Regions from separate parts of the Streptomyces sp. NPDC052299 genome, predicted to be linked through region 1. Evidence: riboswitches for the same ligand, from Rfam matches in the RefSeq annotation. Region 1 holds a riboswitch; the other holds the start of a gene.

Region 1 (7,058 bases):
TCCGCTTCACCTCCTGCTGCCAGTCCTGGCCCAGCAGCAGGTCGATGGAGGCGCAGGCCACCGCGGCGGCCAGCGGGTTGCCCATGAACGTCGGTCCGTGGGCGAGCACCGGCACCTCGCCGCGCGAGATGCCGTCGGCCACCTCGCTCGTGCACAGCGTCGCCGCCATCGTGAGATAGCCGCCGGTCAGCGCCTTGCCCACGCACATCACATCGGGGGAGACCCCCGCGTGCTCGGCGGCGAACAGCTTTCCCGTACGCCCGAAGCCCGTCGCGATCTCGTCGAACACGAGCAGCACGCCGTGCGCGTCGCACGCCTCGCGCAGCACGCGCAGACAGCCGGGGGAGTGGAAGCGCATGCCGCCCGCCCCCTGGACCACCGGCTCCACGATCACGGCCGCCAGTTCGTCCGCGTGGTGCGCGATCAGCTCGCGCAGGTGCGCCGCGTACGCGGGGTCGGGCCCGGAGTCGTAACCGGCGGGAGGCTCGTCCGCGAAGACCTGGCGGGGCAGGGCGCCGGACCACAGCTCGTGCATCCCGCCCTCGGGGTCGCACACCGACATCGGCTGCCAGGTGTCCCCGTGGTAGCCGCCGCGCCAGGTCAGCAGGCGCTGCTTGGCCGGCCGCCCGGCCGAGCGCCAGTACTGCAGGCACATCTTCACGGCGACCTCGACCGACACGGAGCCCGAGTCGGCGAGGAACACGTGGCGCAGCGGCTCCGGGGTGATCTCCACCAGCCGGGCCGCCAGCCGGACGGCCGGTTCATGCGTGAGCCCGCCGAACATCACATGGCTCATCCGGTCCAGCTGGCCGCGCGCCGCCTCGTTCAGCACGGGGTGGTTGTAGCCGTGCACGGCCGACCACCACGAGGACATCCCGTCGACCAACTCGTGCTGTCCGTGAGCGGGTTCGGCGAGCCGCAGCCGGACCCCGGACGCGGACTCCACGACCAGCGGCTCCTGCCGGCCCGGCATGGGGCCGTACGGATGCCAGACGTGCGCCCGGTCCAGGTCCCGGAGTGCGGCGGGGGAGAGCGGCTCAGGCATTGGGAGCGAGGTCCGTGCCCGCGCCGCGGCGGCGGACCGCCACCAGGTCCGTGCGGGCACCCGGCACCTGTGTCTCCGGCGCCTCCGCAGCGGGTGCGGGCTCCGCCTCCGCGGCCTCCCCGCACGGACCGCAGCCGCCGCCCGCGTGCGCACCGCAGCCCTCGGCCGCGTGCGCACCGCAGCCCGCCGCCGCGTCCGCGCGGTGCCGGGGGAGCGTCGTCGTGCCCGCCCCCTCCACCTCGAAACCGGCGTCCGCGATCATGTCCAGATCCGCCTGCCCGGCCTGGCCCTCACTGGTCAGGTAGTCGCCCAGGAAGATGGAGTTGACCAGGTGCAGGGCGAGCGGCTGCATCGAGCGCAGATGGACCTCGCGCCCGCCCGCGAGCCGCACCTCCACGTCCGGGCAGACGAACCGCACCATCGCCAGGATGCGCAGACAGCGCTGCGGCGTCAGGTTCCACTCCTTGGCGAGCGGGGTCCCCTCGAACGGGATCAGGAAGTTGACCGGGACGGAGTCCGGGTCCAGTTCGCGCAGCGAGAAGACCACGTCGACCAGATCGGCGTCGCTCTCGCCCATGCCCGCGATCAGCCCCGAGCACGCGGAGAGCCCGGCGGCCTGCGCCTGCTGCACGGTCTCGACGCGGTCGGCGTAGGTGTGGGTGGTCGTGATCTCCCCGTACGTGCCCTCGGACGTGTTGAGGTTGTGGTTGTACGCGTCGGCGCCCGCCGAACGCAGCCGGTCGGCCTGGCCCTCGGAGAGCAGACCGAGGCAGGCACAGACCTCGACGCCCTCGTTCTCCTCCTTGATGGCCTCGATGGTCTTCGAGACCCGGTCGACGTCCCGGTCCGTCGGGCCCCGGCCACTGGCCACCAGGCACACGCGCTTGGCGCCGCCGGCCACCCCTGCCGCCGCCGCCTTCGACGCCTCCTCGGGCTTCAGCCAGGTGTACTTGAGGATCTCGGCCTTGGAACCGAGCCGCTGCGAACAGTACGAGCAGTCCTCGGGGCAGAGCCCGGACTTCAGATTGACCAGATAGTTCAGCTTCACCCGCCGCCCGAACCACTGACGGCGCACCTTGCCCGCCGCGGCCACCACGTCGAGCAGTTCGTCGTCCGGGGTCGCCAGTACGGCGAGCGCTTCTTCACGGGTCGGCAGCTCGCGCCGCAGCCCCTTGTCCACCAGCGTGTTCAGGAGGTCCATGGCGATGATCCTGACGCACCGCACCGCCCGGAGCCAAGGAGGAACCGGACAACAGAGCTCACGTGGGGTGTGTGCATCGCCACACCGTGTCTCGGCATGAGCCCGGTTAGGGTCTGTGAGCTGCCTACAAAAGGGACCGCCCATGCCCGCCACCCCGTTCGACTGGATCGAAGACGAGGCGCGCCGGCGCGCGGACGCGGGTCTCGTCCGCCGGCTGCGGCCCCGCGAGGCCGGAGCGGGGCTCCTGGACCTCGCGAGCAACGACTACCTCGGCCTCACCCGGCACCCGGAGGTGACCTCCGCCGCCGCGGACGCGGCGCGCCGCTGGGGCGGAGGGGCGACCGGCTCCCGGCTGGTCACCGGTTCGACCGCGCTGCACGGCGAGCTCGAACGCGAACTCGCCGCGTTCTGCGGCTTCGAGGCCGCGCTCGTCCTCTCCTCCGGTTACGCCGCCAACCTCGCGGCCCTCACCGCGCTCACCGGACGCGGCGCCCTCATCGCGTCGGACGCGGGCAACCACGCCTCCATCGTGGACGGCTGCCGCCTCTCCCGGGCCGAGACCGCCGTCGTCCCGCACGCCGACCCGGAGGCCGTCCGCAAGACGCTGCGCGGGCACGAGGGCCGGAAGCTCGCCGTCACCGACTCGGTGTTCTCCGTGGACGGCGACGCCGCGCCGCTGGCCGCGCTGGCCGCCGTCTGCCGGGCGGAGGGCGCCGCGCTCCTGGTGGACGACGCGCACGGACTCGGCGTGCTCGGCGAGGGCGGACGGGGCGCGCTCGACGCGGCGGGGCTCGCGGGAGACGCGGACGTCGTGGCCACGCTCACCCTGTCCAAGTCCCTGGGCAGCCAGGGCGGCGCGGTCCTCGGACCGGCCCGGGTCATCGAGCACCTGGTCAACACCGCCCGGACGTTCATCTTCGACACCGGACTCGCACCGGCCGCCGCCGGCGCCGCCCTGGGCGCGCTGAGGCTGCTGCGCCGCGAACCGGCGCGCGCGCTCAGGGCGCGTACGGTCGCCACCGCGCTGTACGAGGGGCTGACGGCGGCCGGTCTGACCGCGGCGCGGCCCGACGCGGCGGTCGTCTCGGTCCGGGCGCCCTCGGCCGACGCCGCCGTGCGCTGGGCCGCCGACTGCCGCACGGCCGGGATGGCGGTGGGCTGCTTCCGGCCGCCGTCCGTGCCCGACGGCATCTCGCGGCTCCGGCTGACCGCCCGCGCCGACCTGACCGGTGATCAGGTAGCGCGGGCGGTGGAGACGGTGCGGAGGACCGCACCGCGGAGCTGAGACGGTGGTCCGGCTCAGCGTTTCAAGCCGGAGACGAAGGACGTCCAGGCCGCCGTGGAGAACTCCAGGGGCGTCCTGGCCACGTCCTTCGAGTCGCGGACGGCCAGCAGCCGCCCGCCTCCGGACGGCGCGGTCTCCACGCAGTTGTTCATTCCCGTGCTGTAGCTGCTGCTGCGCCAGCGCAAGGCGTGCCGGGCGAGGTGATCGGACATGACGCTTCCTCCGGGCGGTGGGGGGTCACCGGTCGCCGCGGTCGATCGCGGCGATCCGGTCCAGCGTGTGCTCCGGCGACAGCGCGTGCGCCTGAAGGGTCTCGAAGGCCGAGCTGTACGCCGCAAGGTCTTCTTTCCGTTCCAGGTAGAGGCTACTCGTCAAGTGGTCGAGAACGACCACGTCAAGGTCGGAAGCAGTCGGAAAAGAGAAGATAACGAAAGGGCTGGTGAGGCTGACATAGCCGCCGACCGAGAACGGAAGCAACTGGAGTCGCACATGGGGAAGTTGTGCCACCCGGGCGAGATGGCGCAGCTGCTCCCTCATCACCCGCCTGCCGCCGACCTCCCGGTGCAGCACCGCCTCGTCCAGGACCGCGCTCAGCCGCAGCGGCGGATCGCTCCGCAGCACCCCCTGCCGGGTCAGCCGTACCTCCACCAGCGAGTCCAGCTGACCGGACGGCAGCCCGTCCAGGGAGGCCCGGGTCACCGCGCGGGCGTAGTCGGCCGTCTGCAACAGGCCCGGTACCACCGTGGTCTCCAGCGTCCGGGCGGTGCGCGCCTGCGATTCCAGGCTGATGAAGTCGCGGTACTGGGGCGGGATGAGCCCCCGGTAGGCGTGCCACCAGCCCGCACCGCCCCCGCCCGCCGAACCGGCGAGCGCGCCCAGGACCTCGCGGAGCTTCGGATCGTCCATGCCGTACGCGTCGAGGAGCCGGTCCACGTCGTCCGGCCGCACCCCGCTGACACCTGTCTCGATCCTGCTCACCTTCGACTGGTGCCAGCCGAGGAGCGCCGCCGCCTCCCGGCTCGTGAGACCTGACGCGTGGCGCAGGCTCCGCAGCTCCTCTCCCAGCTTGCGGCGCCGCACCGCAGGGCCGTGCTGCATCCGAATGGCTCCCTCCACTGCCCGACGAGCAGACAGTGTGGCGCCGGAGCGGGTCCGCGTGGGCGGAGTTCACCGGTTTGAGGGACAGATATATGCATATCTTGGTGGATCGCCGCCGCGGAGGGCAGCATCAGTGGCACGCTGGCGCGAAGCACAACCGGACCGCTCGGCGGGCCGGTACCGGGTGGGAAAGGGACGGCTCGCCATGGCAGACCATCAGGAAGCACGTGTCACCCTGCCGAGCGAGCGGGTCTCGGTCTCCGCGGCCCGCGGGTTCGTCGCCCGGGTGCTGACGGAGTGGGGCCTGCCCGAGGACGCGGAGGCCGCCGACGCCGTCCGCCTCATCATCTCGGAGCTGGCCACCAACGCCGTCCTGCACACCTTCGGGCAGTCGCCCACCTTCACCGTGGACCTGCGTCTCGAACGGGACGAGGAGCTGCGCCTCGGAGTGACGGACAGCCATCCCCGCCGGCCCCGGCGACTGCCCGCCGCCGTCCAGCAGGACAACGGACGCGGCATGGTCATCATCCGCTCCCTGGCCAAGGAGTACGGCGGCCGGCTGGCCGTCACACCCACCGCCGACGGCGGCAAGACCGTCTGGGTGGCGCTCCCGTGGCAGGCCCCCGTCCAGCCCTGAGACGGGCGGGTCAGCCGACGCGGCCGTAGGAGACGCTCCTGGTCCAGATCTTCTCCAGCCGGACCACGGCGCCGGTCTTCGGCGAGTGCCAGATCTTCCCGCTGCCGGCGTAGATGCCCACGTGGTAGACGCTGCGCCCCGCATGGAAGAAGACCAGGTCACCTCGTTGGCGCTGGGACGCCGAGATGTGCCTGGTCCTGTTGTACTGCTGCTGGGCCGTGCGGGGGAGTTGCTTGCCCGCCTTCTTGAACGAGTAGAGCGTCAGCCCCGAACAGTCGAAGCTGCCGGGCCCGGTGGCGCCCCAGCGGTAGGGTGCCCCCTTCTTCGACGCGGCGATCTTCAGGGCCTTCATCGCGTGGCCGGCCGCCTGCGCCTCGGGCGCGGCTCCTGGGACGCACAGCGTGCCGCCGACGGCGGCGAGAGTCATGGCCGAGGCCGTGGTGGCCCGGACGAGCAGAGACGGGACATGAACCTGCGCACTCATGCGCAACCCTTCGTCAGCCGCCTGTGAAGGATGACCTGTCGGGTTCGGGCTGGCGAAGTCGCCCGGCCGCGCGATGCGGCTTCACCCCGAGGGACAACCGGAGATCCGGCGGTCCCGTAGTGCTCGGGTCCTCCACTCCTGCCGATCCACTCCTGTCGACCAGTCATCCGGGCGGCGGCAGGACTCGGCGTCCGCCCGGACCGCCCCGCCGCGGTGGCGGGGGCTTGTCGTCCCAGGGATCTTGACTCACCTCGTGCCGGATTTCCGAGCCGGAACGGCCATCGGTGAAGACCGTCCCGGATGGCCCGTTCAGGTGGACGGAAACCCGGACGGCCGTCCGCCGGCCGCCCGGGGCCACGGCCGTACCAGCGGTGTCGCGAAGGAAACCGCCCCCCGCGCATCAGGAAAAGGCAAATCGGACCGTCGCTCGTGAGAGGGAACGCCTACGCCGAACGAGCGAGGAAATCTCGCGCACCTCCCGGGCGTGTCGGCGACCTGCGGCGGCCTCAGTCCGGCGCGGCGGGCGGCAGCGCGACCCGGGCCGCCCTCCGCTCGCCGTCCAGCTCCCGCAGAGCGCGGGTCAACGTGCCGCTGTGGATACGGGTTTCGCCGCGTCGGTGCATCAGCGCGAGCGCGTCCCGCAGGGCCGCCGCGTGCGAGGCGAGCGCCTGCGCGGCGCGCAGGGCCGTGTAGGTGTCGTCGCCGTGCGCCGGATTGATCCGGCCCACCTGGTCGACCACCCGCAGATAGTGGTCGATGAACTCGGACTCGGCCCGGGTCAGGGCGGGCAGCGGCGAGAACTCCGATGGCTGCATCGCCGGTTCACCACCCGGAGCGCGGCGGCACCGGGAGCCGGTTCCGCACGATGTGGTCGACCAGCCCGTACGCCAGGGCGCCCTCCGCGTCGAGGGTGAGGTCGCGCTCGGTGTCCTCCGTGACCTGCTCGACGGAGCGCCCCGTGTGCCGGGCCAGCATGCCGGTCATCGTGGCGCGCATCCGGGCCATTTCGCGCGCCTCGATCTCCAGGTCGGAGGGCTGCCCCTGGACCGGCTCGTCCAGTGCGGGCTGGCTGACGACCACCTTGGCGCCGGGCAGCATGTGCCGCCGGCCCGGGGCGCCCGCGGCGAGCAGGACGGCCGCCCCGGCCCCCGCCCGGCCCAGGCAGTAGGTCTCCACCTCGCAGCTGAGGAAGTTCATCGTGTCGTACAGGACCGTCATCGCGCCGAACGAGCCGCCCGGCGAGTTGATGTACAGCGAGACGGGCCGGTCCGGCGCGTCGTGCTCCAGGTACATCAGCTGGGCGACCAG
Region 2 (7,058 bases), on a different contig from region 1:
ACAGCCCAGGCCGGTTCCGGCGGCTTGACAGCGACCGAGCACCGTCTGGCCAACGGCCTGCGCGTGGTGCTCTCCGAGGACCATCTGACCCCGGTCGCGGCGGTGTGCCTCTGGTACGACGTCGGCTCACGCCACGAAGTCAAGGGCCGTACGGGCCTGGCCCACCTCTTCGAGCACCTGATGTTCCAGGGCTCGGGCCAGGTCAAGGGGAACGGACACTTCGAGCTGGTGCAGGGCGCCGGCGGCTCGCTGAACGGCACCACCAGTTTCGAGCGGACCAACTACTTCGAGACCATGCCCACGCACCAGCTGGAGCTGGCCCTGTGGCTCGAGGCCGACCGGATGGGCTCGCTGCTCTCCGCGCTCGACGAGGAGTCCATGGAGAACCAGCGCGACGTCGTCAAGAACGAGCGCCGCCAGCGCTACGACAACGTCCCGTACGGCACCGCGTTCGAGCGGCTGACCGCCCTGGCCTACCCCGAGGGCCATCCGTACCACCACACCCCGATCGGCTCCATGGCCGACCTCGACGCGGCGACCCTGGAGGACGCCCGCGCCTTCTTCCGTACGTACTACGCGCCGAACAACGCGGTGCTGTCGGTCGTCGGCGACATCGATCCCGAGCAGACCCTCGCCTGGATCGAGAAGTACTTCGGCTCCATCCCCTCCCACGACGGCAAGCAGCCGCCGCGCGACGGCTCGCTGCCCACGATCATGGGCGGCCAGCTGCGTGAGGAGGTACGCGAGGAGGTGCCGGCGCGCGCCCTGATGGCCGCGTACCGGCTGCCCCACGACGGCACCCGCGAGTGCGACGCCGCGGACCTCGCCCTGACCGTGCTCGGCGGCGGCGAGTCGTCCCGGCTGCACAACCGCCTGGTCCGGCGCGACCGTACGGCCGTGGCCGCCGGGTTCGGCCTGCTCCGGCTCGCCGGCGCGCCCTCCCTGGGCTGGCTGGACGTCAAGACGTCCGGCGGCGTGGAGGTGGCGGAGATCGAGGCCGCCGTCGACGAGGAGCTTGCCCGGTTCGCCGAGGAAGGCCCCACGGCCGAGGAGATGGAGCGCGCCCAAGCCCAGTTGGAGCGCGAATGGCTGGACCGCCTCGGTACGGTCGCGGGCCGCGCCGACGAACTGTGCCGGTACGCCGTGCTGTTCGGCGACCCCCAGCTGGCGCTGTCCGCCGTGCACCGGGTCCTCGACGTCACGGCCGAGGAGGTCAAGGCGGCCGCCCAGGCGCAGCTGCGGCCCGACAACCGGGCGGTTCTCGTCTACGAACCGGTCGAGCCCGCCGAGGCCGCCGAAGAGGCCGACACCGACACCGACGCGCACGAAGGGGCGGACCAGTGACCGACGCTGCCGCGACTGAAGTTCCGATGCAGTTCCACCCCCAGCCCGCTCCCGGCGTGGCCCGGCCGTGGGCCTTCCCCGCGCCCGAGCGGGGCTCCCTGCCCAACGGCCTCACCGTCCTGCGCTGCCACCGCCCCGGCCAGCAGGTCGTCGCCGTCGAGATCTTCCTCGCCGCCCCCCTGGACGCCGAGCCCGAGGGTCTGGACGGCGTGGCCACGATCATGTCGCGCGCCCTGTCCGAGGGCACCGACAAGCAGAGCGCCGAGGAGTTCGCCGCCGAGCTGGAGCGGTGCGGTGCCACCCTCGACGCCCACGCCGACCACCCCGGCGTCCGGGTCTCGCTGGAGGTCCCGGCCTCGCGTCTGGCCAAGGCGCTCGGCCTGGTCGCCGAGGCGCTGCGGGCGCCGGCCTTCGCCGAAAGCGAGATCGAGCGCCTGGTGCGGAACCGGCTGGACGAGATTCCGCACGAGCAGGCCAACCCGGCCCGCCGTGCGGCCAAGCAGCTCTCCAAGGAGCTGTTCCCGGCCACGGCCCGCATGTCCCGCCCGCGCCTGGGCACCGAGGAGACCATCGGGCGGATCGACGCCGCGGCCGTGCGCGCCTTCTACGACGCGCACATCCGGCCGTCCACGGCGACCGCCGTGGTCGTCGGCGACCTCACCGGCATCGACCTGGACGCGCTGCTCGCCGACACCCTCGGCGACTGGTCCGGGAACGCCGCCGAGCCCCGTCCCGTGCCGCCGATCACGGCCGACGACACCGGCCGGGTGATCATTGTGGACCGCCCCGGCGCGGTGCAGACGCAGCTGCTGATCGGCCGCATCGGCGCCGACCGCCACGACAGCGTGTGGCCCGCCCAGGTCCTCGGCACCTACTGCCTCGGCGGCACGCTGACCTCCCGGCTCGACCGGGTGCTGCGCGAGGAGAAGGGCTACACCTACGGCGTACGGGCCTTCGCCCAGGTGCTCCGCTCCGGTGCCGCCGACTCCGTCTCGGGTGCGACGGGCGCCGCGATGCTCGCCATCAGCGGTTCCGTGGACACCGAGTCCACCGGGCCGGCGCTGGACGACCTGTGGAAGGTCCTGCGGACGCTGGCCGCCGAGGGCCTGACCGACGCCGAGCGCGAGACGGCCGTGCAGAACCTCGTGGGCGTCGCACCGCTGAAGTTCGAGACGGCGGCCTCCGTGGCGAGCACGCTCGCCGACCAGGTGGAACAGCACCTCCCGGACGACTACCAGGCGACGCTGTACGCCCGCCTCGCCGAGACCGGCACCGTGGAGGCGACCGCGGCCGTGGTCAGCGCCTTCCCGGTGGACCGGCTGGTCACGGTCCTGGTCGGGGACGCCTCGCGCATCGAGGAGCCGGTCAGGGCGCTCGGCATCGGTGAGGTGTCGGTCGTCACCGGCTGATCCGCCGCTCAACCCGCCCCACGGGTAAGGGGGAGGGTCCCGCGCCGCGGTCGCGCCGGACCCTCCTCACCACCTGGTCCCCTTCTCCCCTTCTCCCCTTCTCCCCTTCTCCTCTTCTGTCCCTTTTGTCCGCTAAGTGGTCGGCTCGCCCTGTGGGATGCGCTACAAAACCCCATGTCCGTTTGGTGGCGTGAAGTCCGTCCGCTTAGCGTCGGGTCCGCTGTCCGCCACTCGTACGCGCATCCGTGACGTACCGGGCAGCCATCGCCGAGTCCCCGTCAGGCGCGAGCCTGGGGAGCCGGGGACCCACGCAGTCCCTGGGGTGAATCGGATGCCCGCACTCCGTCCGGAGTGAGGCGTCCGTAGGAGACCTTCCTGCTCCGAACCCGTCAGCTAACCCGGTAGGCGAGAAGGAAGGAAAGGACCCGCCACCCCATGGCGTTCACCCGTGCCACCGGGAAGCACCGTGCCCCGAGCCGCCTGACCCGCGCCGGCGCCAAGGCCGTCGGCGTCGCGACGCTCGCCGCAGGCGGTGTCATCGGCTCCCTGGCCTCCCCGGCCCTCGCCGCCGACTCCGGGACGGCCCCCGCCGCCACCGAGACCGGCCTCTCCCAGCTCCTCGCCATCGAGAACACCCTCGCCGACCGGATCGACGCCCAGGCCGCCGCGCAGCAGCACCAGGCCGAGGCCGCCGAGAAGAAGGCTGAGGCCAAGGCGAAGGCGGTGGCCAAGAAGAAGGCCGAGGCCGCGAAGAAGAGGGCCGCCGAGAAGGCCGCCAAGGCCAAGGAAGCGGCCAAGGCGAAGGCCAGGGCCGCCCGCGAGGCTTCCGCCCGTGCCGGCCGCTCCACCACCCGCACCGCGCTGGGCTCCTCCTACCAGCTGCCCGTCGCCGGCTCGTACGTGACCACGGGCTACAAGTCCAGCGGCTCGCTCTGGTCGTCCGGCAGTCACTCCGGCATCGACTTCCACGCCGCGTCCGGCAGCTCCGTCGTCGCTGTCGGCGCCGGCACGGTCGTGGAGGCCGGCTGGGGCGGAGCGTACGGCAACAACATCGTGCTCCGGATGACGGACGGCACGTACACCCAGTACGGCCACCTCTCCTCGATCGGCGTATCCGTCGGCCAGAGCGTCGCGGCCGGCCAGCAGATCGGACTCTCCGGCTCGACCGGCAACTCCACCGGACCGCACCTCCACTTCGAGGCCCGCACCACGCCCTCCTACGGCTCGGACATGGACCCGGTCGCGTATCTGCGCGCCCACGGCGTCAGCGTCTGACCGTTCGCAGCCCCCCACCGAAGACCCCGGCACCCCGCCGGGGTCTTCGCCGTTCCCGCACCCGTGCACGTGCCTCTCGTGCGCCTTCCGCCGCTCGGTCGTGACCAAAAGATATTCATGAATTAACGCTCGGCATCGGAAATGCGAGCGCATTGCAATAGAGTCACGCCAGAGGTGTCGATCGGCCGCTGTTCGCGGGGATTGAGGCGGAGGTTCGGACATGCGTGTTCCGGCGCATTCGGTATGCACGGCAATCCGTGACGACATCGTCTCCGGTGTCTTCGAACGCGGCAGCCGGCTCACCGAGGAGGTACTCGCACGGCGCTACGGGGTCTCCCGCGTCCCGGTACGGGAAGCGCTGCGCACCCTGGAGTCGGAGGGCTTCGTCGTCACCCGGAGACACGCCGGAGCCTGCGTCGCCGAGCCCTCGGAGCAGGAGGCCGCCGACCTCCTGGAGGTCCGCATGCTGCTGGAGCCGCTGAGCGCGGCCCGCGCGGCCCAGCGCCGGACGGAGGCCCACCTCAAGGTGTTGCGCGGCCTGGTCAGGCTCGGGCAGGAGCGGGCCCGCCGGGGCGAGGGCGAGGACCTGCGCTCCTTGGCCGGCTGGTTCCACGAGACGCTGGCCCAGGCATCGGGCAGCCCCGGCCTCATCGCCCTGCTCACCCAGCTCCGCCACAAGATCGCCTGGATGTACGCGGTCGAGCAGCCGGCCCGCCCGGCCGACGCCTGGGCCGAGCACGGCGCCCTCGTGGACGCCGTGGCGCGCGGGGACGCGGAGCGGGCCAGGGCCCTGGCCGCGCAGCTCGCCGAACGCCACGGCGCCGCGCACCGGCTCCGCCGCGCCGCCCGCCCCGCCACCGTGCCCCGGGCCGGCCGTGTGAGGGCTTCGCAACGTCCCGTAAACACCGCGAGCGGCCGGAATTAACAAAGGCCGCGTACAAATAGAGAAAGGCGCGTGCAAAAACAGGAAAAGGCGTCGCCTGCCTATTCGGTCCGGTCGTCATGGTCCGGGTCCGTGCACGCAAAAGCCGCGGCGCCCCATGCAGGGGGCCGCGGCTTTCCCGTAGGAATGCCGGCGGTGCCGGCCACTCGGGCTCAGACGGTCTCCGGAAGCTCCTCGAGGCCCTCGGCGACCAGCTTCGCCAGACGGTCCAGGGCGGCCTCGGCGTTGTCCGCGTCGGACGCGAGCACGATCTCCTCGCCGCCCTGGGCGCCGAGGCCGAGCACCGCGAGCATGGAGGCCGCGTTGACCGGGTTGCCGTCCGCCTTGGCGATGGTGACGGGAACGCCGGAGGCCGTAGCGGCACGGACGAAGATGGAAGCGGGGCGGGCGTGCAGGCCCTCGGCCCAACCGACGTTTACGCGGCGCTCAGCCATGGTTCTGCCCTTCACGAATCAACGGTTGTCTAGACCAGTGTCTCATGTGGTGCGCGATGCTCCGGGCAGACCCGCGGGCCCTCCCGGGCGCCGCGCCCACGGTCTTCCGGAGACCTCAGACTGCCCCGGCCCCGGCACCCCCGCGACCGGTGCGACAGCCGTAGGCTTTCCTCATGCAGCCCTCTCCGGAGCAGAGTCCGCATCACGCCTACCCCGATCACTGGGAGGCGGACGTGGTGCTCCGCGACGGCGGCACCGCGCGCATCAGGCCGATCACCACGGACGACGCCGAGCGGCTGGTCAGCTTCTACGAGCAGGTTTCCGACGAGTCGAAGTACTACCGCTTCTTCGCGCCCTACCCCCGGCTCTCCGCCAAGGACGTCCACCGCTTCACCCATCACGACTACGTCGACAGGGTGGGGCTGGCCGTCACGGTGGGCGGCGAGTTCATCGCCACCGTCCGCTACGACCGGATCGACGCGACCGGCCGCCCCGCCTCCGCCCCCGCCGACGAGGCCGAGGTCGCCTTCCTCGTCCAGGACGCCCACCAGGGCCGGGGCGTGGCCTCGACCCTGCTCGAACACATCGCGGCCGTCGCCCGCGAGCGGGGCATCCGGCGCTTCGCTGCCGAAGTGCTGCCCGCCAACACCAAGATGATCAAGGTGTTCCGGGACGCCGGCTACACCCAGCAGCGCAGCTTCGAGGACGGCTCCGTCCACCTCACCCTGGACCTCGAACCGACCGCGGAATCCCTCGCCGTCCAGCGCGCCCGCGAACAGCGCGCCGAAGCCAAGTCCGTACAGCGGCTGCTCGCCCCCGGCTCCGTCGCCGTCATCGGCGTCGGCCGCACCCCCGGCGGCGTCGGCCGCACGGTCCTGCGCAACCTGCTCGGCGCGGGCTTCACCGGCCGCGTCCACGCGGTGAACAGCGCGTTCCCCGCGGACCAGGACACCATCGACGGGGTCCCCGCGCACCGCTCCCTGGGGGAGATCGGCCGGCCGGTCGACCTCGCGGTGGTCGCCGTGCCCGCCGACCGGGTCCCGGAAGCCGTCGCGGACTGCGGCGAGCGCGGCGTCCAGGGGCTGGTGGTCCTCTCCGCCGGTTACGCCGAGTGGGGCGCCGAGGGCCGCGAGCGCCAGCGGGAACTGGTGCGCCAGGCCCGTTCGTACGGCATGCGGATCATCGGGCCCAACGCGTTCGGCATCATCAACAACTCCGAGGCGGTCCGGCTCAACGCCTCGCTCGCCCCGGACCGGCCCGCCTCCGGGCGCATCGGCCTGTTCACCCAGTCCGGTGCCATCGGCATCGCCCTGCTCTCCGGGCTCTACCGGCGCGGCGCGGGGCTCTCCACCTTCATCTCGGCCGGCAACCGGGCCGACATCTCCGGCAACGACTTCCTCCAGTACTGGTACGAGGACCCGGACACCGATGTCGCCCTGCTCTACCTGGAATCGCTGGGCAACCCGCGCAAGTTCACCCGCCTCGCCCGCCGTACCGCCGCCGTGAAGCCGGTCGTCGTGGTCAAGGGCGCCCGGCACAGCGGCTCCACCCCGCCCGGCCACGCCGTCCCCGTCAGCCGCATCCCCGACTCCACGGTCTCCGCGCTGATGCGGCAGGCGGGCGTCATCCGCGTCGACACGGTCACGGAGATGG

Evidence for each region. A riboswitch is a leader RNA that binds a small molecule or an ion and turns the genes downstream of it on or off. The one in region 1 is predicted to bind cyclic di-AMP.
Region 2: it holds a riboswitch for cyclic di-AMP, as region 1 does, so the genes downstream of both, AB0L33_RS23775 (M23 family metallopeptidase) here and AB0L33_RS31735 (C40 family peptidase) in region 1, are expected to answer to the same signal.

Annotation. Positions count from the first base shown of each region.
Region 1 is NZ_JBFAUP010000027.1:1,405-8,462, reverse strand. It holds gene AB0L33_RS31765 (adenosylmethionine--8-amino-7-oxononanoate transaminase) at 1-1,045, opposite strand, end outside; gene bioB (biotin synthase BioB) at 1,038-2,246, opposite strand; gene AB0L33_RS31755 (8-amino-7-oxononanoate synthase) at 2,389-3,531, shown strand; gene AB0L33_RS31750 (DUF397 domain-containing protein) at 3,546-3,743, opposite strand; gene AB0L33_RS31745 (helix-turn-helix transcriptional regulator) at 3,769-4,629, opposite strand; gene AB0L33_RS31740 (ATP-binding protein) at 4,835-5,266, shown strand; gene AB0L33_RS31735 (C40 family peptidase) at 5,277-5,750, opposite strand; cyclic di-AMP (ydaO/yuaA leader) riboswitch at 5,754-5,950, opposite strand; gene AB0L33_RS31730 (hypothetical protein) at 6,257-6,565, opposite strand; gene AB0L33_RS31725 (ATP-dependent Clp protease proteolytic subunit) at 6,573-7,058, opposite strand, start outside.
Region 2 is NZ_JBFAUP010000014.1:127,280-134,337, reverse strand. It holds gene AB0L33_RS23785 (pitrilysin family protein) at 1-1,344, shown strand, start outside; gene AB0L33_RS23780 (pitrilysin family protein) at 1,371-2,753, shown strand; cyclic di-AMP (ydaO/yuaA leader) riboswitch at 3,009-3,176, shown strand; gene AB0L33_RS23775 (M23 family metallopeptidase) at 3,189-4,028, shown strand; gene AB0L33_RS23770 (GntR family transcriptional regulator) at 4,249-4,953, shown strand; gene AB0L33_RS23765 (HPr family phosphocarrier protein) at 5,124-5,405, opposite strand; gene AB0L33_RS23760 (GNAT family N-acetyltransferase) at 5,579-7,058, shown strand, end outside.